3 regions of the Trujillonella humicola genome follow, and region 1 is predicted to be linked to each of the others. Evidence: predicted binding sites of a transcription regulator. Region 1 holds the regulator's gene; each other region holds the start of a gene.

Evidence for each region. The regulator LexA, encoded in region 1, represses DNA repair genes until DNA is damaged. The targets are predictions, from matches to a motif close to TCGAACANNTGTTCGA.
Region 2: ruvC (crossover junction endodeoxyribonuclease RuvC) is a predicted target of LexA. The motif match lies at 4,037-4,052, and genes of this name have one in related genera.
Region 3: ACK586_RS07275 (HNH endonuclease signature motif containing protein) is a predicted target of LexA. The motif match lies at 3,815-3,830, and genes of this name have one in related genera.

Annotation. Positions count from the first base shown of each region.
Region 1 is NZ_JBJNRJ010000032.1:128-7,603, forward strand. It holds gene ACK586_RS15755 (LysM peptidoglycan-binding domain-containing protein) at 79-333, opposite strand; gene lexA (transcriptional repressor LexA) at 897-1,673, shown strand; gene ACK586_RS15765 (SMP-30/gluconolactonase/LRE family protein) at 1,709-2,842, opposite strand; gene ACK586_RS15770 (phosphatase PAP2 family protein) at 2,796-3,560, opposite strand; gene hflX (GTPase HflX) at 3,635-5,131, opposite strand; gene ACK586_RS15780 (hypothetical protein) at 5,304-5,507, shown strand; gene dapF (diaminopimelate epimerase) at 5,521-6,438, opposite strand; gene miaA (tRNA (adenosine(37)-N6)-dimethylallyltransferase MiaA) at 6,435-7,439, opposite strand; gene ACK586_RS15795 (class III extradiol ring-cleavage dioxygenase family protein) at 7,436-7,476, opposite strand, start outside.
Region 2 is NZ_JBJNRJ010000018.1:24,542-32,017, forward strand. It holds gene ACK586_RS11550 (LemA family protein) at 1-405, shown strand, start outside; gene pdxS (pyridoxal 5'-phosphate synthase lyase subunit PdxS) at 471-1,376, shown strand; gene ACK586_RS11560 (heparan-alpha-glucosaminide N-acetyltransferase domain-containing protein) at 1,396-2,520, shown strand; gene pdxT (pyridoxal 5'-phosphate synthase glutaminase subunit PdxT) at 2,532-3,194, shown strand; gene ACK586_RS11570 (YebC/PmpR family DNA-binding transcriptional regulator) at 3,191-3,940, shown strand; gene ruvC (crossover junction endodeoxyribonuclease RuvC) at 4,071-4,631, shown strand; gene ruvA (Holliday junction branch migration protein RuvA) at 4,616-5,272, shown strand; gene ruvB (Holliday junction branch migration DNA helicase RuvB) at 5,269-6,393, shown strand; gene yajC (preprotein translocase subunit YajC) at 6,566-6,919, shown strand; gene secD (protein translocase subunit SecD) at 6,927-7,476, shown strand, end outside.
Region 3 is NZ_JBJNRJ010000009.1:61,805-69,280, forward strand. It holds gene ACK586_RS07265 (helix-turn-helix transcriptional regulator) at 1-689, shown strand, start outside; gene ACK586_RS07270 (PH domain-containing protein) at 741-1,097, shown strand; gene ACK586_RS07275 (HNH endonuclease signature motif containing protein) at 1,302-3,605, opposite strand; gene ACK586_RS07280 (PQQ-dependent sugar dehydrogenase) at 4,313-5,461, shown strand; gene ACK586_RS07285 (hypothetical protein) at 5,579-5,845, shown strand; gene gatB (Asp-tRNA(Asn)/Glu-tRNA(Gln) amidotransferase subunit GatB) at 6,013-7,476, opposite strand, start outside.

The DNA.
Region 1 (7,476 bases):
GGCGGACCGCAGCACCCCAGGGGTTGACGAAGATCGGCGACAGATTCGTCGACGCCACGGATAGACCTCCCCGCCCGATCACGGGACCTCGAGCACCTGCCCGGGCACCACCACGGCACCCTCCAGGTCGTTCAGCCGCTCGATCGCGTCGACCACCGCGCGCACGTCCTCCCCCGGGTCGGCCACCGCCGCCGCGATGGACCAGACCGTGTCCCCCGGCGCCACGACGACGCTGCTCCCGCCGGCGAGCTCGAGCCCGCTGCCGCTCCCCAGCACCGCGGACAGGACGAGCAGCGCGAGTGCGGACGCCGCGACGGCCAGCGCTGTCAGCACGACCCGCCCACGCCGGGTGAGTCGCAGCGGCCCGTTCCCGCACGGCGCGGGAACCCGCCGGCCCGATCGCACCCGCCCGGCGCCGGTCGCCGCCGCCCACGGAACGGGCCGCGCGGCCGGCCGCACGGTGTCACGGCGCGGCGGCGGCGCGCCTCCCGGGCGGACGCGCGACCGGACCGCCGCGCGTTCGCTCCCCGGTCGCCCGGGCCCGGCGACCCCCGAACCGGGCCCACCCTGCCGGCCGGACGGGACTGCACCTCCGCCGTGCAACCGTCCGCAGACCCCTGCCTCGCGCACCGTGCCCACTCCCGCGCCTCCTCCACGACGGCCACCGCGCACCGGCGGCCCATCGAACAGCCGTTCGAATCGAACGTCTGTGCGATGTCTACCGCACCCCGCCGACAGGAGCGAGCCCGACACGGTCGACTTCGAACATGTGTTTGAGAAGCCGGCCCGAACGCGCTACCGTCCGGGCACGCCTCCGGAACGGCCGGGCGAGGACCGCGGCCGGGCGAGCGGGGCGGACGGACGAGCCGTCACCGGACGGCCGGCGAGGAGGAGACGTGGCGGGCAGCAGCGGGACGTCGGGGGGGCGCGGCGGGTCGCGCCGCGCGGGCGGCACGGCGACCGGCACGCCGTCGGCCCCCACCGCGGAGGTCCGGACCTTTCCGGACCGGGGCGAGGCCGGCGATGGTCTGACCCAGCGGCAGCGGCGCGTCCTGGAGGTCATCCGCGACTCGATCGACCGCCGCGGATACCCGCCGTCCGTACGCGAGATCGGCGAGGCGGTGGGCCTCTCCTCGGCCTCCTCGGTCGCCCACCAGCTGTCGGTGCTGCAGAAGAAGGGCTGGCTGCGGCGCGACCCCAACCGCCCCCGCGCCCTCGACGTCCGGCTCCCCGGCGAGATCGCCGCCGCCGGTGCGGCCGCGCCGCCTCCGCCGGTCGCCGAGGACGCCGCGAGCCCGGCGCCGACCTACGTGCCGCTCGTGGGCCGGATCGCCGCCGGCGGTCCCGTGCTCGCCGAGCAGGCGGTCGAGGACGTCTTCCCGCTGCCCCGCGAGCTGGTCGGCGAGGGCACGCTCTTCATGCTCAAGGTGAGCGGCGACTCGATGGTGGAGGCGGCCATCTGCGATGGCGACTGGGTCGTCGTCCGGCAGCAGCCGACCGCCGAGAACGGCGAGATCGTCGCCGCGATGATCGACGGCGAGGCCACGGTGAAGACCTACAAGCGCAAGGACGGCCACGTGTGGCTGCTGCCGCACAACCCGGCCTACGAGCCCATCCCCGGCGACGACGCGACGGTGCTCGGCCGTGTGGTGACGGTGCTGCGCCGCGTCTGACCTGGAGCCCGGCCGGGTGAGGTCCGGCGCTGGGGTCAGCTGCGGGTCGGCCCGGCCGGCGGCGTGCTCCGGCGGCGTCGCCGGCCCACGAGCCACATGATCGCGGTCGCCAGGGCGGCGGCGAGGAGACCGGCCGTGAGCGGGGAGACGCCGTCCTCGGTCTCGGTGAGGACGTCGGCCAGCGAGCCGTCCGGCGCTCCGGTGGCGCCGGCCGGCGCGGTCGTCGTCGGCACCGGGACGACGCTGACGACGCTCGGGAGCCCCTCGCTGGCCACGACGACCGCGGTCCCGTCGGCGGAGAAGCTGATCGCCTCGCCCTGCGGAGACTCGGGCAGAGCGACGCGGACCGGATCGCCCGCCAGCGCCCCGACGACGTCGGAGCCGGTCAGCGGCCACACGTAGGCGTCGGTGTACGTGCGCAGCGCCAGGGCGGAACCGTCCGCGGCAACCGCGCCGCCGGTGACCAGCAACTGACCGGCCCGGCCCACCGGCCCGCCCGGGGTGCCGGTCAGGGTGAGGTCCACCGAGGCGACCTCGACCAGCCCGACGGTGCCGTTGGGCTCCAGTGCAGCCACCGGCCGGAAGACGTCGCTGGAGCCGAGCACCTCCTTGGTCACGATGTAGGGAGTGCCGTCGGGGGCCAGCAGCAGCGCCTCGGCGTCGTGCGGGCCGTCGGGGTAGGTCAGCCGGTGGACGGCGGTGGAGCCGTCCGGGCGCAGGGCGATCAACGCGACCGTCTCGCGGGTGCCGGTGTTGTCCCCGGTGTCGGCCAGCCAGACCGTGCCGTCCGTCCCGACCGCGAGGTCCTCGGGGTCGAAGGGATCCACGTCCGCCTCGTGCACGCGGATCACCTGGCAGGCCGGGTCGAGGGCGAAGACCTGCACGAGGTCACCGCCGTCGTTGATCGCGAGCATGGTGCCGTCCGCCCCCACGACGAGGCCGGACAGCTCCGTCAGCCGGGGATCGGTGATCTCGCACTGCGTGGTCGCCGGCGCGGCCTCCTCGGCGAGCGCGGCCGGTGCGAGCGCGACCGAGGAGCACAGGACCAGCGCCGGCCCGCCGACGGTCAGGAGGGCGGCAGCGAGCCCCGCGCCGGCCGAGCCTCGGGACGCGCCGGAGCCGTCACGGCGACGCTGGACCCCCGTGGTCCGATCGGCGCGGTGCGGCACCTACCCAGCGTGACAGGACCAGCGCGTCCACCGCGTGAACCACGCCCAGCAGGACGACACCCACGGCGGCGCCGGCGACCGCGTCGCTGACCCAGTGGAAGTTCAGGACGATCATCGCCAGGCCGCACAGCACCGGGCCGACGACCGCGAAGAACCACAGGATGCGCTGGGCTCGCGCGGGCAGACCGAACTCGACCGCCTGCCAGCGCGCCACCCCCCACAGCAGCACCGCGTTGGCCACGTGCCCGGAGGGGAAGGACTCGCCGTCGGGATGGTGCAGGAACTGGCCGCCAGCGAAGGCAGGCGCGGTCCGGCCGATCCCCCACTTCAGCTGGTAGACGACCACGCTCAGCAGCACCAGCGCGAGCACCACGCGCAGCAGCGGCACGACGGTGCGGTACCGAACGAGGAGCCAGCCGACCAGGCAGGCGAGGACGAGCAGCATCGTGCCCCGGCCGCCGATCTGGGTGACCAGCCACAGCGGCTGGTAGGCCGCCGAGTCACGCAGCCCCCACTCCGCCACCTGGTCGGACACCCGGTGGTCCACCCGCTCGGTCAGCCCGTGCCCCAGGAGGTCGAGCGTGAGGAGGGCGGCCACGGCGACCGCGATGAGGACCGCCCACCACGTCGGCCGGCCGGCGGACACGACCGGAGGGTGCTCGGGCACCGGTCGCCGGAGCATGGCCGGGAGGGAGCGCCGCACCACGCCGCTGGTCACCGGGTCACGGTACCCGGCCGTGACCCGATCGTGACCTCGGCCGGGCCGGTGCGCCGCTGCACGGGGTGGCCGGGTCAGGCGACCGGGCCGGCGAACTCCCCGAGGGCCGCGGCGAGGGCACCGTCGACCCGCGCGGCCAGCCGGGTGCCGCCGGACTCGTGGCTCTCGCTGAGCACCTCGCCGTCCCGGTGCACGCGGGCCACCAGGTCGCCGCGGTCGTAGGGCACCAGCACGTCCACCTCGATCTCGGGGTGCGGCAGCCGCGCGGCCAGGATCTCCCGCAGCCGCTCGATGCCCTCCCCGGTGCGCGCCGAGACCCACACCGCGCCGGGCAGCGCCTGGCGGAGGGTGAGCACGTCCTCCTCGGTCATGGCGTCGACCTTGTTCACCACGATGAGCTCGGGGACCGACGAGGCGTCGATCTCCTGGAGGACGACGTGGACGGCGTCGATCTGGCCGACCGGGTCGGGATCGGACCCGTCGACGACGTGCAGCAGCAGGTCGGCGGCGGCCACCTCCTCCAGGGTCGACCGGAAGGCGTCGACCAGCTGGTGCGGCAGGTGGCGCACGAAGCCGACGGTGTCGGTGAGGGTGTACTCGCGGCCCTCCTCGGTCTGCGCGCGGCGGACCGTGGGATCGAGAGTGGCGAACAGCGCGTTCTCCACCAGCACGCCCGCGCCGGTGAGCCGGTTGAGCAGGCTGGACTTGCCGGCGTTGGTGTAGCCGGCGATCGCCACGCTCGGCACGGCGTTGCGGTCGCGGTTGGAGCGCTGGGTCTGCCGGGCGGTCGCCATGCCGGCGATCTCCCGGCGCAGCTTGCTCATCCGCGAGCGGATGCGCCGCCGGTCGGTCTCGATCTTGGTCTCGCCGGGACCGCGGGTGCCGATGCCGCCACCACCGGCGACGCGTCCACCGGCCTGCCGGGACATCGACTCACCCCAGCCGCGCAGCCGCGGGAGCATGTACTGCATCTGCGCCAGCTCGACCTGGGCCTTGCCCTCCCGGCTGCTCGCGTGCTGGGCGAAGATGTCGAGGATCAGCGCCGTCCGGTCGACGACCTTGACCTTGAGGATCTTCTCCAGGGCGTTCAGCTGGCCCGGGGTGAGCTCGCCGTCGCAGATCACGGTGTCGGCGCCGGTCGAGGCGACGATGTCGCGGATCTCGGCCGCCTTGCCGGAGCCGACGTAGGTGCCTGCGTCGGGGGTCGGGCGCCGCTGGCTGACGGCCTCGAGCACCTGGGATCCGGCCGTCTCGGCCAGCGCGGCGAGCTCGGCCAGGGACCGGTCGGCGTCGGCCTGCGTGCCCTCGGTCCACACCCCGACCAGCACCACGCGCTCGAGGCGCAGCCGGCGGTACTCGACCTCGGTGACGTCGGCGAGCTCGGTGGACAGGCCCGCGACGCGGCGCAGCGCGCCGCGCTGCTCGAGGTCGTAGCTCCCGGTGGTGTCGTCGGGCTCGTCCCAGCGGCCGGCCGGACGCACGGCCTCCTCGGCGGGCGGGGTGGCGCCGGCGGCACGCTCGGCGCGGTCCTGCGCGTCGGCGAGCACGGCGCGGTTCTGTGCGGTGGTCATCGGCTCCAGCGTGGCATGCCCGTTCCGCCCGGGCACCTGAGTTGTCTCTTCCGTGGAGATCACTGCTCGTGTCATCGGTGGGTACAACGCCGGCGGAGCCCGCATGCATCCCGCCCCCGTGCGGGTAGGGCCGTCCCGACAGGGAGAGGACACCGGACACGAGGAGGCACCCGTGAGCACCAGCAGCAGCGAGGGGCTGGACGACCCGGGCCGCGACCCGGCAGGGCTCGACCCGCCGCGCAACCCGTTCGGCGGCCCGGACCAGGACACCGGCCGCGGACGGCCCCGGGGCACCGGCAACGTGGGTCCGGCGGACAAGCCCGAGGCGCCGACCGACGAGCCGGAGACACGGGCGGACACCCCCGACCGGCCCTGATCGGGGGAGCGGGTCAGGGCCGGTCGGCCGGCCCCTCCAGCCACTCGGCGGTGAGCTCGCCGACGGCGACGACGGCCGCCGGGCCGCGCAGCACGGTGGTCTGCGGCGAGACGTCGACGGTCAGCCGGCCGCCGGGGACGTCGACCACGACGGTCCCGGCGGCCGCGCCACCGGCGACCAGTGCGGCGTAGGCCGCGGCGCACGCACCGGTTCCGCAGGAGCGGGTCTCCCCCACCCCGCGCTCGTGCACCCGGAGCCGGACGTGCGCGTCGGCGCCCTCGACGTCCCGGCCCTCGGCTGCCCCGCGCAGCACGGTCACGAGCTCGACGTTGACGCCGTCGGGGAACAGCGCCGGGTCGACCTCCGGCCGGCCGGAGAGGTCCAGCGCGTCGAGGTCGACGTCGGTCAGGCAGGCCAGGTGCGGGTTGCCCATCGACACCGCGAGCCCGTCGAAGCGGTGCCCGCCCACCTCGGTCGAGCCGCGGCCGAACTCCCGGGCCGGGCCCATGTCGACCCAGTAGGTCCCGTCGTCCCCCGCACCCACCCGGCGCGGTCCGCCCCGGGTGCCGATCCACACCCCGTCGGCGCACGCGGCCCGGTCGAGCAGACCCTCGGTGACCAGCACGTGCAGGAACAGCCGCACGCCGTTGCCGCACATCTCGGCCAGGGAACCGTCGGCGTTGCGGTGGTCCATGAACCACTCGCAGCGGTCGAGGTCCTCGCCGAGCACCGCCGCGGCGTCGGGGACGTGGATGCTGCGCACGACCCGCAGGACGCCGTCCCCACCGAGGCCGGCGCGGCGGTCGCAGAGCCGGCGGACCATCGCGGCGTCCAGCCGGTCCTGCGGCCAGCGGTTGCCGTCGGGGTCGGGCAGGACGACGAAGTCGTTCTCCGTGCCGTGCCCCACCAGGACGCGGTCGTGCGTGCTCACGGGTCCTCCTCGCCGGCGCCCGCCGGTCGCGTGCGCGGCGCTGCTGTGCTGCTGCACGGCTCACCGCCGCGCACCCGGTCCAGGGTACGGCCGGTGATCACCGCGGCGACGGCGTCGGCCAGGTCGGGCCGCCCCGCGTCGAACCAGCTGGTCGCGGGGTCGCGCCGGAACCAGGAGCGCTGACGGCGCACGAAGCGCCGGGTGGTGGTGACGGTGCGCTCCCGCGCCCCCGCGGCGGAGAGCTCGCCGTCCAGCTGGGCGAGCACCTGGGCGTAGCCCAGCGCCCGGGACGCGGTGGGGCCCTCCCGGAGCCCCTCGGCGGCCAGCGCCTCCACCTCGGCGACGAATCCGGCGGCCCACATGCGGTCGACCCGGCGGGCGATCCGCTCGTCCAGCTCGGCCGGCTCCCGGTCCAGCCCGACGACCACGGCCGGGTAGTGCGGGCGGGGCTCGGGCAGCGAGGCGCGGAAGGGCCGACCGGTCAGCTCCACCACCTCCAGGGCGCGGACGATCCGCCGGCCGTTGCCGGGCAGCACCGCCGCGGCCGCGGCCGGGTCGACCGCGGCCAGGCGGGCGTGCAGCGCGGCGGGCCCCACCTCGGCCAGCTCGGCCTCCAGCCGGGCGCGCACCTGCGGGTCGGTCCCGGGGAAGTCGAGCTCGTCGAGGACCGCGCGCACGTACAGGCCGGAACCGCCGACCAGCAGCGGGAGCACGCCGGCCGCCCGGAGGCGGTCGATCTCGGCGCGCGCGCGGTCCCGGTACTCGGCCACCGACGCCGGCTGCCGCACGTGCCACAGGTCGAGCAGGTGGTGCGGGACGCCGCCACGCTCGGCGAGGTCGGGCTTCGCGGTGCCGATGTCCATGCCGCGGTAGAGCTGCATGGAGTCGGCGTTGACGACCTCACCGCCCAGCCGCCGGCACAGCGTGACGGCCAGGGCGGTCTTGCCCGTCGCCGTCGGCCCCACCACGGCGACCACCGGCGGTAGCGCCGGACCGGTCACGGTGCCGTCGGCGACGCCGTCGGGGCCGCCGTCCAGG
Region 2 (7,476 bases), on a different contig from region 1:
CTGCGGCGGCGGGCGGCCCTGGCCGCCGAGATCGCGCGCGGCGGCGCCGCGGCCCTCGAGCCCGAGCGCGCCGGCCGCCTGGCGCGGGCCGCCGACGGTGCCCGGCTGCCCTGGACGCCGGACCGCGAGCAGGCGGAGAACCTGCTCGGCCGGGAGCTGCGCGGGCTGGTGCAGGAGCTGCCCGCGACGGAGAAGGCGCTGGCCGCCGACCTCGCCGGTACCGCGCAGCGGGTCGCCCTGGCCCGACGCTTCTACAACGACGCGGTCCGCGACACCCGGGAGCTGCGCGGCCGCCGGTTCCCCCGGCTCCTGCGGCTGCACGCCCGTCGCCCGCTGCCGCGCTACTTCGACATCGACGACAGCTACGGCGAGCTGGTGCGCACCGCCGGGCACCGGCGCCCCTGACCGCTCCGTACGATGGAGGGGGTCCACCGAGGGACCGACCCCCGATCTGCTGCGAGGCCACTTCCATGTCGACGTCCGACCGACCCACCCCGGCCACCGGCACGACCGCGGTCAAGCGCGGCATGGCCGAGCAGCTCAAGGGGGGCGTCATCATGGACGTCGTCACCCCCGAGCAGGCGAAGATCGCCGAGGACGCCGGCGCGGTCGCCGTCATGGCGCTGGAGCGGGTGCCCGCCGACATCCGCGCGCAGGGCGGGATCGCGCGGATGAGCGACCCGGACATGATCGAGGGGATCGTCTCGGCGGTCTCGATCCCGGTGATGGCCAAGGCGCGGATCGGGCACTTCGTCGAGGCGCAGGTGCTGCAGAGCCTGGGCGTGGACTACGTCGACGAGTCCGAGGTGCTCACCCCCGCCGACGAGGCGCACCACATCGACAAGCACGCGTTCACCGTGCCGTTCGTGTGCGGGGCCACCGACCTGGGCGAGGCGCTGCGCCGCATCGCCGAGGGCGCGGCGATGATCCGCTCCAAGGGCGAGGCCGGCACCGGCAACGTCGTCGAGGCCGTGCGGCACATGCGGGCCATCCGCGCCGGCATCCGCCGGCTGACGACCCTCGACGAGACCGAGCTGTTCGTCGCCGCCAAGGAGCTGCGCGCCCCGCACGACCTGGTGGCCGAGGTCGCCCGGACCGGCGCGCTGCCGGTCGTGCTGTTCACCGCCGGCGGCATCGCCACCCCCGCCGACGCGGCGATGATGATGCAGCTGGGCGCCCAGGGGGTGTTCGTCGGCTCGGGCATCTTCAAGTCCGGCGACCCCGCCCAGCGCGCCGCCGCGATCGTGCAGGCCACCACCTTCCACGACGACCCCGATGTGATCGCCAAGGTCTCCCGCGGCCTGGGCGAGGCGATGGTCGGCATCAACGTGACCACGCTGCCGGAGTCCGAGCGGTTCGCCACCCGCGGCTGGTGAGCCGGCCCGCCGCGGCTCGGTGAGCCCTGCGGCCGCCGGCGGCCGGATCGGCGGTGTGGACCTCGCCCGTGGCGTCGCGGTCCTGGGCATGTTCGGCGCCCACATGGGCATCGGGCGCGACGCGGAGCTGGACTGGGCCCCGTCGACGTGGCCGGCCGTGGTCGACGGGCGCTCGGCGGTCCTCTTCGCCGTCCTCGCCGGGGTGTCGATCGCCCTGCTCTCCGGCGGGCGGGAGCCGGCGGCGGGGGAGGAGCTGGTCCGGGCGCGGGTGCGCGTGCTCGTGCGGGCCGCGTGGATCTTCCTGATCGGCGGTCTGCTGGAGCTGCTCGGCACGTTCGTCGCGGTGATCCTCGGGGTCTACGCCGTCCTGTTCGTGCTCGCCGTGCCCTTCCTCCGCTGGCCACCCGGCCGGCTGCTCGTCCTCGCCGCGGTGCTCGCCGTCGTCGCCCCCGTCGTGGACCTCGTCGCCGGGCAGCTGGTCACCGAGCGCGGCGGGACGGACCTGCCGTTCGCCCGGCTCGTCGTCACCGGCTTCTACCCGGCGCTGATCTGGTGGACGTTCGTCCTGGTGGGGCTCGCCGTCGGGCGGCTCGACCTGCGCGCGGCACGGACGCGGGCCGGCCTGGTGGGCGCCGGCGCGGCGCTGGCCGTGCTCGGCTACGCGGGCGGGTGGCTGACCACGCGCACCTGGGCCGGCGGCCGGGCCTCCGACCGCATCGGCGAGGGGTACCGGCACGTCGGGGAGCTCGACCCGGCGTGGCTCAGCGGCGCGGCGCCGCACGGCGGGACGACGTTCGAGGTCGTGGGCTCCACCGGCGTGGCGCTGGCCGTGCTGGGGCTGTGCCTGGCGCTGGCCGACGGCGCGCCGTGGCTGGTCCGGCCGGTCGCCTCCGTCGGCGCCCTGGCCCTCTCCGTGTACGCCGCGCACCTGGTGGCGATCGCGCTGATCGACCCCGGCTTCCCCGCCGGGACCGGCCTGTGGCTGCGCTTCTGCGCCGTCGCGCTGGTCGCGGCGACCCTGTGGCGGACGCTAGTCGGCCGCGGCCCGCTCGAGTGGGTGCTCGCCCGGAGCTCGCGCGCCGCGGCGCGCCCGCCGCGGGCGGGTGGGGCGGCTGCCCGCGGGGCGGTGCCGCCCGCGCCGTAGATTGGCCGGCCGTGCGTGGAGGACCGGTCGTGGGCGTGCTGGCCCTGCAGGGAGACGTCCGCGAGCACCTCGCCGCGCTGGCCGCCGAGGGCGTCCCCGCGGTGCCGGTGCGGCGGCCCGAGGAGCTCGCCGGGGTCGACGGGCTGGTGATCCCGGGCGGGGAGTCGACGACCATCGCCAAGCTCGCCACCCGCTTCGGCGTCCTCGGCCCGCTGCGGGACGCCGTCCGGTCCGGGCTGCCCGCGTACGGCTCCTGCGCCGGGATGATCCTGCTGGCCGACCGGCTGCTCGACGCGCCGCCCGGTCAGGAGACGGTCGGCGGGCTGGACGTGACCGTGCGGCGCAACGCCTTCGGCCGGCAGGTCGACTCCTTCGAGTCCCGCGTGCAGCTCACCGGCACCGGCCTGGACGGACCGCCGGTGCCCGCCGTCTTCATCCGCGCACCGTGGGTGGAGGAGGCCGGGGCGGGCGTCGAGGTGCTCGGCCGGGTCGTCGGCGGACCGGGCGACGGTAAGATCGTGGCGGTTCGCCAGGGGGACCTCCTGGCCACCAGCTTCCACCCCGAGCTGACCGGGGACCGCCGGGTGCACGCGCTGTTCGTCGAGATCGTGCGCAGTGCCCGGGAGCGCAGGTCCGGCGCCGTCGCCGGGGAGGAGAGGAGACCACCGCCATGAGCGGCCATTCCAAGTGGGCGACCACGAAGCACAAGAAGGCCGGGATCGACGCCAAGCGGGGCAAGCTCTTCGCGAAGCTGATCAAGAACATCGAGGTCGCCGCCCGCACCGGCGGCGGAGACCCGGCCGGCAACCCGACGCTGTTCGACGCCATCCAGAAGGCGAAGAAGAGCTCGGTGCCCAACGACAACATCGACCGCGCGGTCAAGCGCGGGTCCGGCGCGGAGGCCGGCGGCGTCGACTACCAGGGCATCACCTACGAGGGCTACGCGCCCGGCGGGGTCGCCGTCCTCATCGAGTGCCTCACCGACAACAAGAACCGGTCGGCCATGGAGGTGCGCACGGCCATGACCCGCAACGGCGGGTCGATGGCCGACCCGGGCTCGGTGGCCTACCTGTTCTCCCGCAAGGGCGTCATCGTCGTGCCGGCGGCCGAGGGGGTCGACGAGGACTCGGTCCTCATGGCCGTGCTCGACGCCGGCGCCGAGGAGGTCCGCGACCAGGGCGACTCCTTCGAGGTCGTCTGCGAGCCCGGCGACCTGGTCGCCGTGCGCAGTGCGCTGCAGGACGCCGGGATCGACTACGACTCCGCCGACGCCGGGTTCGTGCCCAGCGTGAGCGTCGAGCTGGACGAGGAGACCGCGGGCAAGGTCTTCCGGCTCGTCGACGCGCTCGAGGACTGCGACGACGTACAGAACGTGTACGCGAACTACGACGTCTCCGACGAGGTGCTCGAGAGAATCTAGGACCCCCCTCCCGCCTCGCACGCTCGGCGCGGGCCCCTGCGAGCCGGTCATCGGTGTGTTGCGGCGCTGGTCGTCGGCCGCACCGGCTAGCCTCGGTCGAACACCAGTTCGGCAGTGGTCAGGAGGCTCCATGCGGGTGCTGGGCATCGATCCCGGCCTCACCCGGTGCGGGTGGGGCGTCGTCGACGGCCGCCCCGGCGCCCGGCCGGTCGCGGTCGGCGTGGGAGTGGTCCGCAGCTCGCCGGAGCTGGAGCTGGAGCTGCGCCTGCTGGAGCTGCACACGGCCGTCACCGCGCTGCTGCGCGAGCACCGGCCCGACGTGGTGGCCATCGAGCGGGTCTTCACCCAGAACAACAAGGGCACGGCCACCGGCACCGCGCAGGCGGCCGGGGTGGCGGCGCTGGCCGCGGCCCAGGCCGACCGGCCGGTCGCCTGGCACACGCCGAGCGAGGTCAAGGCCGCGATCTCCGGCAGCGGCCGGGCCGACAAGGAGCAGGTCGCACTCATGGTGACCCGGGTGCTCGGGCTGGCCGCCGCGCCGAAGCCGGCCGACGCGGCCGACGCCCTGGCCCTGGCCGTCTGCCACGTGTGGCGGGGCCCCGCGCAGCACCGGCTGCGCGTCGCAGCCCTCGCCGGAGGAATCGGAGCGGGCGTCCGACCGCGGACGCTCCCGCGTTGGCAGGGGGTCTGACCGTGATCGCGAGCGTGCACGGCCGGGTGGCGGCGGTGTCGCCGGACGGCGCCGTGGTGGAGGTCGGCGGCGTGGGCCTGGCCGTGCAGTGCACGCCGGGCACCATCGCCCGGCTGCAGGTGGGGGAGAGCGCGCGGCTGTCGACCAGCCTCGTCGTCCGCGAGGACTCGCTCACCCTCTACGGCTTCGCCGACGACGACGAGCGGCAGCTGTTCGAGCTGCTGCAGACCGCCAACGGGGTGGGGCCGCGGCTGGCCCAGGCGGTGCTGGCGATCCACCCGCCCCGGGAGGTGCGCCGCGCCGTGTCGATGGCCGACGTGAAGGCGCTCATGCAGGTGCCCGGGATCGGCAAGAAGGGCGCCGAGCGGTTGATCCTGGAGCTGCGCGACCGGCTCGGCACCACCGCGACCGACACGTCGCTCGACGGCCCCGCCCTGCCGGCGGGCACGGTGCCGCTGACGCCGATCGCCCCCTGGCGTGACCAGCTCACCGCGGCTCTGGTGGGCCTGGGCTGGTCGGGCAAGGAGGCCGAGACGGCGCTCGCCGCTCTCGCCCCGGTCGCCGAGGAGCAGCAGGAGAACGGCGGCGTGCAGATCGCCGCCCTGCTCCGGCAGGCCATCCAGCTCCTGGGGCGGTCGTGAGCGCGCCGTTCGACCGGGGGCTGCCCGCCGAGGTCGACGACGACCTCGGCCGCCAGTTCGCCGTGTCCCCGCAGGCCGGCGAGGAGGAGCGCGTCGTCGAGTCGGCGCTGCGCCCGCACTCGCTGCACGACTTCATCGGCCAGCCGAAGGTCGCCCGCCAGCTGGCCCTGGTGCTCGAGGGAGCCAAGCGCCGCGGCCGGCCGCCGGACCACGTGCTGCTGTCCGGTCCGCCCGGGCTGGGCAAGACCAGCCTCGCGCTCATCATCGGCTCGGAGCTGGGCACCTCGGTGAAGATCACCAGCGGGCCGGCCATCGAGCGGTCCGGCGACCTGGCGGCGATGCTGTCCAACCTCGGCCCCGGTGACGTGCTGTTCATCGACGAGATCCACCGCATCGCCCGGCCGGCCGAGGAACTGCTGTACATGGCGATGGAGGACTTCCGGGTCGACGTCGTCGTCGGCAAGGGGCCCGGCGCCACCGCCATCCCGCTGGACATCAACCCCTTCACGCTGGTCGGCGCCACCACGCGGGCCGGGCTGCTGACCGGGCCGCTGCGCGACCGCTTCGGCTTCGTCGGCCAGATGGAGTTCTACGAGCCGGCCGAGCTGCAGCAGGTGCTGGCCCGCAGCGCCGAGCTGCTCGGCGTGGAGCTGACCCCCGACGGGTCGGCGGAGATCGCCGGCCGCTCGCGGGGCACCCCGCGGATCGCCAACCGGCTGCTCCGCCGGGTGCGCGACTACGCCGAGGTGGAGGCCGACGGCCGGGTGACCCTCGCGGTCGCACGGGCGGCGCTGGCCCTCTACGACGTCGACGACCTCGGGCTGGACCGGCTCGACCGTGCGGTGCTCGAGGCGCTGGTCGTGCGCTTCGGCGGCGGGCCGGTCGGCGTCTCCACCCTGGCGGTCGCGGTCGGAGAGGAGTCGCACACCGTCGAGGAGGTGTGCGAGCCGTTCCTCGTCCGCGCCGGCCTGCTCGCGCGGACGCCGCGGGGCCGGGTGGCCACGGAGGCGGCCTGGCGGCACCTCGGTCAGCCGCTCCCGCGCGGCGGTCTCCCGCTCGGCAGCGGCTCACCCGTCACGTTGGCCCCGCGCCCGGACCCCGAACCGCTCTTCGACGCCTAGACTGCCTGTCGCTGGCGCGCAACTCGACCGAGGAGACGGTCCGGCCGGCCGTGCGCTCCACGGCTGGTCGCTGCGCGCCCCAGTGATGTGAACAGCCGACGTACCCGAGCGGTCCCGTCCCGGATCGCACCGACCGCGCGCAGTCCCGGCGCGGTAGAGAGGCACCCCTGCCGTGGAGTTCTTTCCCCTGATCCTGCTCGCGCTGGCCTTCGTGCTGCTCATCGTGATGCCGGCGCGCCAGCGCAAGCGGATGGCGGCCCAGCAGCAGCAGATGCAGGAGTCCCTGCAGCCGGGGACGCCCGTCATGACGACCAGCGGCATGCACGGCACGGTGTCGGGCAAGACCGACACCACCGTGGACGTCGAGGTCGCGCCGGGGGTGGTCGTCACCTTCGCGCTGCAGGCCATCCTCGAGGTGCGCAAGCCGGTGACCGCCGGCTCCGACGCCACCTCCACCGACGGTGCGACCCCTGGCGACGACACCCCGGGCATCGTCGACGGCGGTCCCGCCGACCAGAACCGCTGAGCTTCCCGTGGCCAACCGCCAGCTCCCCGCGCGCCGGTACTTCGCCGCGTTCCTGCTGATCGTCGCCGGGCTCTACGCCCTGGTGTTCTTCACCGGCGACACCCGCACCCCGCAGCTGGGGCTGGACCTGCGCGGTGGCACCACGGTGACGTTGTCGGCGCAGACGCCCGGCGGGGGTGCACCCGACCCGGAGGACCTGGAGCTGGCCCGCCGGATCATCGAGCAGCGCGTCAACGGCCTGGGCGTCGCCGAGGCCTCGGTGGTCACCGAGGGCAACACGAACATCGTCATCTCGGTCCCCGGGGAGGACGGCGAGCAGGCCCGCGAGCTCGGCCAGACCGCCCAGCTGAGGTTCCGGCCGGTGATCTGCCCGTCGGTGACCGATCTCACGGGCCTGTGCTCGACGCTGGACAACACGGTGACCGGGTCGGCTCCGGACGCCCCGGCGGAGCCCGCCGACGGCACCGCGCCCACCGACGGCACCGCGCCCACCGACGGCACCGCGCCCACCGACGGCACCGCGCCCACCGACGGCACCGCGCCCACCGACGGCACCG
Region 3 (7,476 bases), on a different contig from region 1:
TGCTCTCCGGGGTGAGCCACACCTGGTACACGTGGTTGGAGCAGGGGCGGGACATCAACCCGTCGCGCCAGGTCGTGGACGCGCTGGCCCGCACGCTGCGGCTGTCGGCCGCCGAGCACGAGTACGTGCTGCGGCTGACCGGGCACCGGGCTCCGGCGCCGGCGTCGGGTCCCGACCGGCTGCCCGGACACCTGCAGCGGCTGCTCGATGCCCTGGATCCCTCGCCCGCCTACGCGATCACCGCGAGCTGGGCGATCGTCGGTTGGAACACCGCTTACGCCCGCTTCTACCCGGGCGCTGCAGCCGCCGCGCCGGCCGACCGCAACCTGCTGTGGCTGGTCTTCACCGACCCGGCGGTCCGCGCCCTGCTCGGTGACTGGGAGACCGACAGCCGCCGGTTCCTCACCCAGTTCCGCGCCGAGGCCGGCGCCCGGCTCAGCGATCCCGAGGTGCTCGCCCTGGTGGCCCGGCTGGAGGCGGCCAGCGAGCACTTCCGTGCGGGCTGGGCCAGCCGGGACGTCGACCGGTTCAGCGCCGGCGAGCGGCGCTTCGAGCACCCGACCGTGGGCACGCTGCTGCTCGATCACCACCAGCTGACGCCTGCCGATGCCCCGGGTGTGCAGCTCGTCGTCTACACGGCCGCCCCGGGCAGCGAGACCGCCGATCGGCTGCGCCGGCTCCGCGAGTGAGCGCGTCTGGGAGCATCGGGAAGCGTGGCCGCCGCCCCCGTCCGTCTGCGCATGAGCCGCACCGCACTGGTGCCCGTCGTCGTGCTGCTGGTCTGCGTCCTGCCGCTGGCTGCAGCTGCGGTGTGGACGCTGGTCTTCCTGCTCATCCCGCTGGTCGCGGCCGCGTGGGTGCTGCGGGTCGGTGTCGACATCGATGACGAGGCCGTGACCGCCCGATCGGTGGTCGGGGCGCGCCGGGTGCCGTGGCGGGAGGTGGCCGGCATCCGCGTCGACGACCGCGCCGGGCTGTGGCTGGTCACGACCCGCGGCACCGAGGTCCGCCTGCCGGTGCTGCGGGCACGGGACCTGCCACGGCTGGCGGCGCTGTCCGGTGGCCGGATCGACGTCCCCGCCCCGCCTCGCGGCTGAGCGGCTCTCCGCCAGGGGCCTGCTCATCGCGCCCCGGCCGCTCGATTCCGCCCCATCCGGCGAGCTGCTCGTCGGGAGCCGCTCAGCAGGGTGCACGTGGACGCCGGGGAGGCCGACACTCCTGCGGCTGCGTTCCCCGTGTATCCGCAGGCTCCGCCCGTCCACCGTGCTGCTCACGTGCTGCTCACGTGCTGCGACTCCTTCTCAGAAGGGTGCGGGTGGGTCGCCGGGGCGGGCCGGTCGTCCGCAGACGGCGAGCCGGATGCGTTCGCGGCGTTGGGTGGGGGTGAGGCGGTACCAGGGGATGTCGTCGCGCAGCAGGTCGTCGCTGGACAGGTCGTCGCTGGCCGGGTCGGCGCCGGTGCCGGTGCCGGTGGGGGTGGGTTGGCTGCCGTCGTCGGTGCCGAAGCGGGGTGGGACGGTGGTGATGGTGGTGCCGCCGGGCAGGGTCCAGACCAGGCCGCCGTCGGAGCAGCCGCTCAGTTGCCAGCCCGGTGCTTGGTGGGACAGCCGGTGGTGGTGCTCGCAGAGGCTTTCCAGGTTGTGGTGGGCGGTGGGGCCCAGCGGGTGGGGAACGCGGTGGTCCAGGTCGCCGCGGCGGGCGCGGGCGCGGCAGCCGGGGAAGCGGCAGCGGCGGTCGCGTAGCCGGACGAACCGGTCCAGTGGGGCCGAGGGGCGGTAGCCGTCGGTGTCCGGTGGTGGGCTCAGCCCGGCGCCGTCGCGGGCTGCTGCGCGCAGCTCGATGCTGTCGGTGAGGGCCAGCAGGCAGCCGGTGAGGTTGTCCACGACGGCGATGCGGGGGCGTTGGGCCAGTGCGGTGTCGGTGAGCCGGCGCAGGTCCAGCAGCGCGGCCAGCGCCTGCCGGGCCCCGGCGGTCGCCGCCTGCCCGGCCGGGCCGGGCGGTGCGGCGCCGGCGGCGGCCAGCGCGGCGGAAGCCCGGGCACCCGCCGCGACCTCCGCCGCGGGAAGACCCGCCGCACCCTCGGCCGAGGTCGAGTCCGCCGGGGCCGGCGCCGGGGGCGCCGGGGTCGGGGGCGCCGGGGCCTGTTCTGCCGGGGTCGGCCCCGTGGGGGTCGGCTCTGTGGGGGTCGGCTCTGTGGGGGTCGGCTCTGTGGGGGCCGGCTCTGTGGGGGTCGGCTCTGCGGGGGCCGGCTCTGCGGGGGCCGGCTCCGTGGGGGTCAGGCCGGTCGAGGTCGGCTCGGCACGAGCGGGCAGGTCCTCGGCGCCGCGGACACGACCGGCTTCGGCGCCACCGCCGCCGGTGCCGCCGTCCTCGCCCTCGGCGTCACCGTCGCCGCCGGTGCCGTCGCCCTCGATGTCGCCGCCGCTACCGCCGCCTGCGCCCTCGGTGTCGCCGCCGCTGCCGCTGCTGTCGCCTCCGGCGGCGGAGTCCGGTCGGGCACCGGTGCCGGTGTCGTGCTCGTCCGAGCCGTCCCCGGCGCGGTCGTCTGCGCCCGGCGCGGCCTCACCCGCCTCGGCCGGCTCGGCCGGGTCAGTCGGATCGCCCGGATCAGCCGCCTCGGCCGGGTCGGCGGGGTCGGCCGGGTCGGCCGGGTCGGTCGGGTCGGCCGGCTGGGTCGGGTCGCTGGGAGTGGTCTGGGTCGTGGGGCGGGGCAGCAGGCCCAGGGTGTGGGCCAGCTCGCGGACCAGCGCCGCCGGCACCGTGTCTGTCTCCAGCTCACCGGGCTCATCGGCGTCGGGCCCGGTCCCGGTCAGCGTGTCCACCGAGGCCACCAGCGTGAGCAGCACCTGCACCGGAGAGCGGCCGGCGGCGTCGGGGCGCAGGATCAGATCGGCCAGGCAGTCGGCCATCCGCTCATCCAGGCTGCGCGGATCCGCCCGCCCCTCCGCGTCGACCGCGCACGCCCGGGCGTGGGCGCGCAGCACCTCCCAGCAGGCCCGCGCCACCGGCGCGGGCAGCCACGCCGACAACACCGCCATCCCGTCCTGCCCGGCCTGGCGGGTCACCTTCCGCTCCCGGATGGCCTGCTCCAGCCGGCGCAGCAACGCATCGGCGTCGATCCGGGCGATCGCCCGCCGGGTGCACTGGCGCAACTGAGTCACCGTCTGCCCCGGCGCCCGCGGCAACACCCGCGCCTCCACCGCCGCCTTCTTGCCCACCGCCACCGGCCGCAGCAACTCCACCAACGCCCGCGCCTGCGCCCAGGAGATGTCCCCGGCCTCCAACGCCGCCAGCGTGCCCGGCAACAGCTCCACCAGCTCCACCGCCTCGACCAGCAACTCCGCCGCGGCCGGCCCGGGCAACCGCAACCGCGCGCCCAGCTCATCGGCGGCCCACTCACTCACCGCCGCCACCACCGCCGGCCGCGCCGCCCGCGACGCCGCCGACGCCGCCCCCACCTCCCCGGGCTGCCGGTCCCAGGCCGCCGGCCGGCACCGGGCGAACGCCGCCACCGCCCGCACCCGCGCCCCGGCCAACTGCGCCAACCCCTGCTCCAGATCCACCGCCACGTCCAGCCAGCCCGCCCCCTCCTCCAGCAACCGCACCCGCCCATCCACCGACGACACGCCAGCCGCAGACGGCACCACCGCGCCGGCCGGCGCACCGACCGCCGCACCGTCAGCAGGCGGCACCTCCACCGCGGGGCCATCGGCGGACACCGCAGAAGACGCGATGCCATCGCCCGACGGGGCAGCGTGCGCGGTTCCTCCCGACAGCGCAGACGCTGACGCGGCCCCACCCGACGAGGTGGACGTGGAAGACGCGGTGGACGAGGTGGACGGCGGGGACGAAGCGGACGTGGAGGAGGCGGGCGATGAGGCGGACGGGGTCTCTGCCGCCGCCGACTCCGCCAGCGCGCGACCGACCGCGGCAACCAGCGCGCCGCTCCCGTGCGGGTGGAACGCCTCCAGGATCCACTGACCCGGTGGCCGGCGGACCTCCCAGCGACTGTCCGCCAACCCCTCGACCAACTCGCCCACGGCAACCTCGACCGGCGACAGGACACCGTCACCGTCAACCGCCGACGCCTCGTACACGTGTTCGATACTAGCGCCTCGACGGGCGCCTGACCAGCAAAGACGCTGTTGTGGATGAACCAGCTCCCTGTGGACGTCCACGCGCTCCCCGTCCGAGCCGACGGGCACGCTGGCCCTCATGGCACCCCCTCACGCCGCCCGACCACCCGACGACCGGTTCCCCGCGCCGTCGGCGTCGCCCCCGGCGGGCACGCAGCGCACGTACTGTCTGAGGCGTGAGGCGGGAGCGCGGACGACGGGCGTCCCGGCTGGCCGGCACGCTCCTCCTGGCAGCCGTGGTCGCCGGCTGCGGCAGCGACGACAGCTACGAGCCGTCCGGCGATTGGCGGCCACTCCCCGAGGGCGCACCTCCCCAGGTGGCCCCGCCCACCGAGGGCCGGGTACCGCCGCCGCCCTCCGGACCTCCGTCGGGCCAGCCGGGCGAGGGCGCACAGGACCCGAACGTGGTGGCAACGGACCTGGACGTGCCCACCGGACTGGTCCTGCTCCCCGATGGCACCGCCCTGGTGGCCGAGCGGGAGACGGGCCGGCTGCTGCAAGTCTTCCCCGACCGGTCGCCGGCCCGGGAGATCATGGTGGTCCCCGGCGTCGACACCGCAGGGGACGGCGGCCTGTTCGGGCTGGCGCTCTCCCCCACCTTCGACGAGGACGGTCTCGTCTACGCCTACCTGAGCACCGCCACGGACAACCGGGTGGTCCGCTTCCCGCTCAGCGGCGGTACTCCGAACGCCGTCCTCACCGGCATCCCGCGCGGCGAGGTGCACAACGGCGGCGCACTGCTGTTCGGCCTGGACGGCTCGCTGTACGTGGGAACCGGGGACACCGGTGACCCGGCGCTGGCACGGGATCCGGCGTCGCTGGCGGGAAAGGTGCTGCGCATCGACGTCTTCGGCCAGCCGATCGGTGACAACCCCGTGCACGGCAGCGGTTTCAGCAACGTCACTGCGCTCTGCCTGGGCGGCGACGAATCGCTCTACGCCACCGACGACCCGGGACAAGGGCCCGACCTGCTCGGCGAGGTCGTCGAGGGCGGCAGCGCACCGGACGCGGTGCAGGACATCGACGGCGCTGCGGGCGGCCTGGCCGGGTGCGCCGTCGCCGGACCGACGATCCACCTCGGCGCGCTGGAGGGCCGGCGCATCTACTCCGTCACGCTCGACGGCGCCGGCGTCCCCGTGGCCGAGCCCGAGGAGTTGCTCCCCGACCAGTACGGCCGGCTGCGCACCGTCGTCCTGGAACCGCAGACCGGCGCCCTGTGGATCACGACGTCCAACCGCGACGGGCTGGGCCAGCCCGCCGAGGACGACGACAAGGTCCTGCGGATCCTGCCCCCGGGGGCGTCCGGGGAGGACAGCCCGCTGTGAGTTCGGCAGCGGGGTGTGATCTGGGTGGGAAAAATCGCCATCTACTCCGCGGCCCAGGTCAGCGCGCCCGGCCGCTCTGCGTGGCACAGCGCGGTGACCTGAGGATACGGTCCGGCCGTGAGGTTCTGGCGACCGCTTGAGGAGACGCCAGCGTGGACGGCGAGCCGCGCGGCACAGGGGTTCTACCTGTTCTGCGTCGTCTTCTTGATCGCAGGCTTCGTCGCGTCGTTCACCGTCGGGGTGGAGTCCGCGTGGATACGGCCGTTCGCGGCCGTACTCACCGGCCTTGCCGCGCTCATGCTGGTGGCGCTGTTCGTTCGGTCGCTGCACGTTCGCCGCTACTACGACGAGGCCGGCGGCCACCACGGAGGACCCGAGGCGTAGAAGCCTGTGACGGGTTTTCCCACCCAGATCACACCCCGCTGCCGAACTCAGCCCGCTGTGACGTCGTCGGCCTCCCGGCCGACAGACGCGGTCCGGTGCCGTCCCCCCGGGCGGGCCGCACCGGACCCGGCGAAGCCCTGCCGGGCCCACCACCGGATCCGGCCGTGCTACCCGACGACGCGCTCCTCGAGCATGCGCCTGACCGTGGCCGCATCCGCCTTGCCGCGGGTGGCCTTCATGACCGCGCCGACCAGCGCGCCGAGAGCCTGCACCTTGCCGCCGCGGACCTTCTCGACGACATCGGGAGCACCCGCGATCGCGGCCTCGACCGCCGCGACCAGCTCGTCGGACTCGCCCATGACGGCCAGGCCGCGATCCGTCACCACCTGCCGCGGATCGCCCTCGCCGGCCAGCACGCCGTCGAGCGTCTGGCGCGCGAGCTGGTCGTTGATCGTGCCCTCGCCGACCAGCGCGGTCAGCTCGGCCACCTGGGCCGGGGTGACCGCGAGCTCGCCGAGTTCCACGCCGGCGTCGTTAGCCCGCCGCGCGAGCTCGCCCAGCCACCACTTGCGGGCGTCGGCCGGGGACGCCCCGGCGGCCACCGTGTCGGTCACCAGGCCGAGCGCGCCGGCGTTGACCAGCCACGCCATCTCGGTGGGCGACAGCCCCCACTCCTCCTGCAGGCGGGCGCGGCGGGCGGCCGGCAGCTCGGGCAGGCCGGTGGCGAGCTTCTCCACCCACTCGGTGTCCGGCGCGAGCGGCACCAGGTCGGGTTCGGGGAAGTACCGGTAGTCGGTCGCCTCCTCCTTGCTCCGGCCCGGCGAGGTGCTGCCGGTGTCCTCGTGGAAGTGCCGGGTCTCCTGCAGCACCCGCCCGCCGGCGTCCAGGACGGCGGCCTGCCGGCGCATCTCGTAGCGCACGGCTCGCTCGACCGAGCGCAGCGAGTTCACGTTCTTGGTCTCGGTGCGGGTCCCCCACTCCAGGCTGCCGATCGGAGCCAGCGACGTGTTCACGTCGCAGCGGAGGCTCCCCTGCTCCATGCGGACGTCGGAGGCGCCCAGGGCCTGCACGATCTCCCGCAGCTCGGTCACGTAGGCGCGGGCGACCTCGGGGGCCTTGGCGCCGGCGCCCGGGATGGGCCGGGTGACGATCTCCACCAGCGGGATGCCTGCACGGTTGAAGTCGACCAGCGAGTGGTCGGCCCCGTGGATCCGTCCCGTCGAGCCGCCGACGTGCAGGTTCTTGCCGGTGTCCTCCTCCAGGTGCACGCGCTCGATCTCGACCCGGTACGTCTGGCCGTCGACCTCGACGTCGAGGTGGCCGGCGGTGCACAGCGGCTCGTCGTACTGGCTGGTCTGGAAGCCCTTGGGGATGTCCGGGTAGAAGTAGTTCTTCCGGGCGAAGCGGGACCACCCGGCGATCCGGCAGCCCAGCGCCAGGCCGATCCGGATCGTGTGCTCGACCGCGGCGGCGTTGGCGACCGGCAGCGAGCCGGGCAGCCCGAGGCAGACCGGGCAGGTCTGGGTGTTGGGCTCGGCACCGAAGGCGGTGGCGCAGCCGCAGAACATCTTCGAGGCGGTGCCCAGCTCGACGTGGGTCTCCAGGCCGATGACCGGCTCGTACCGGGTGAG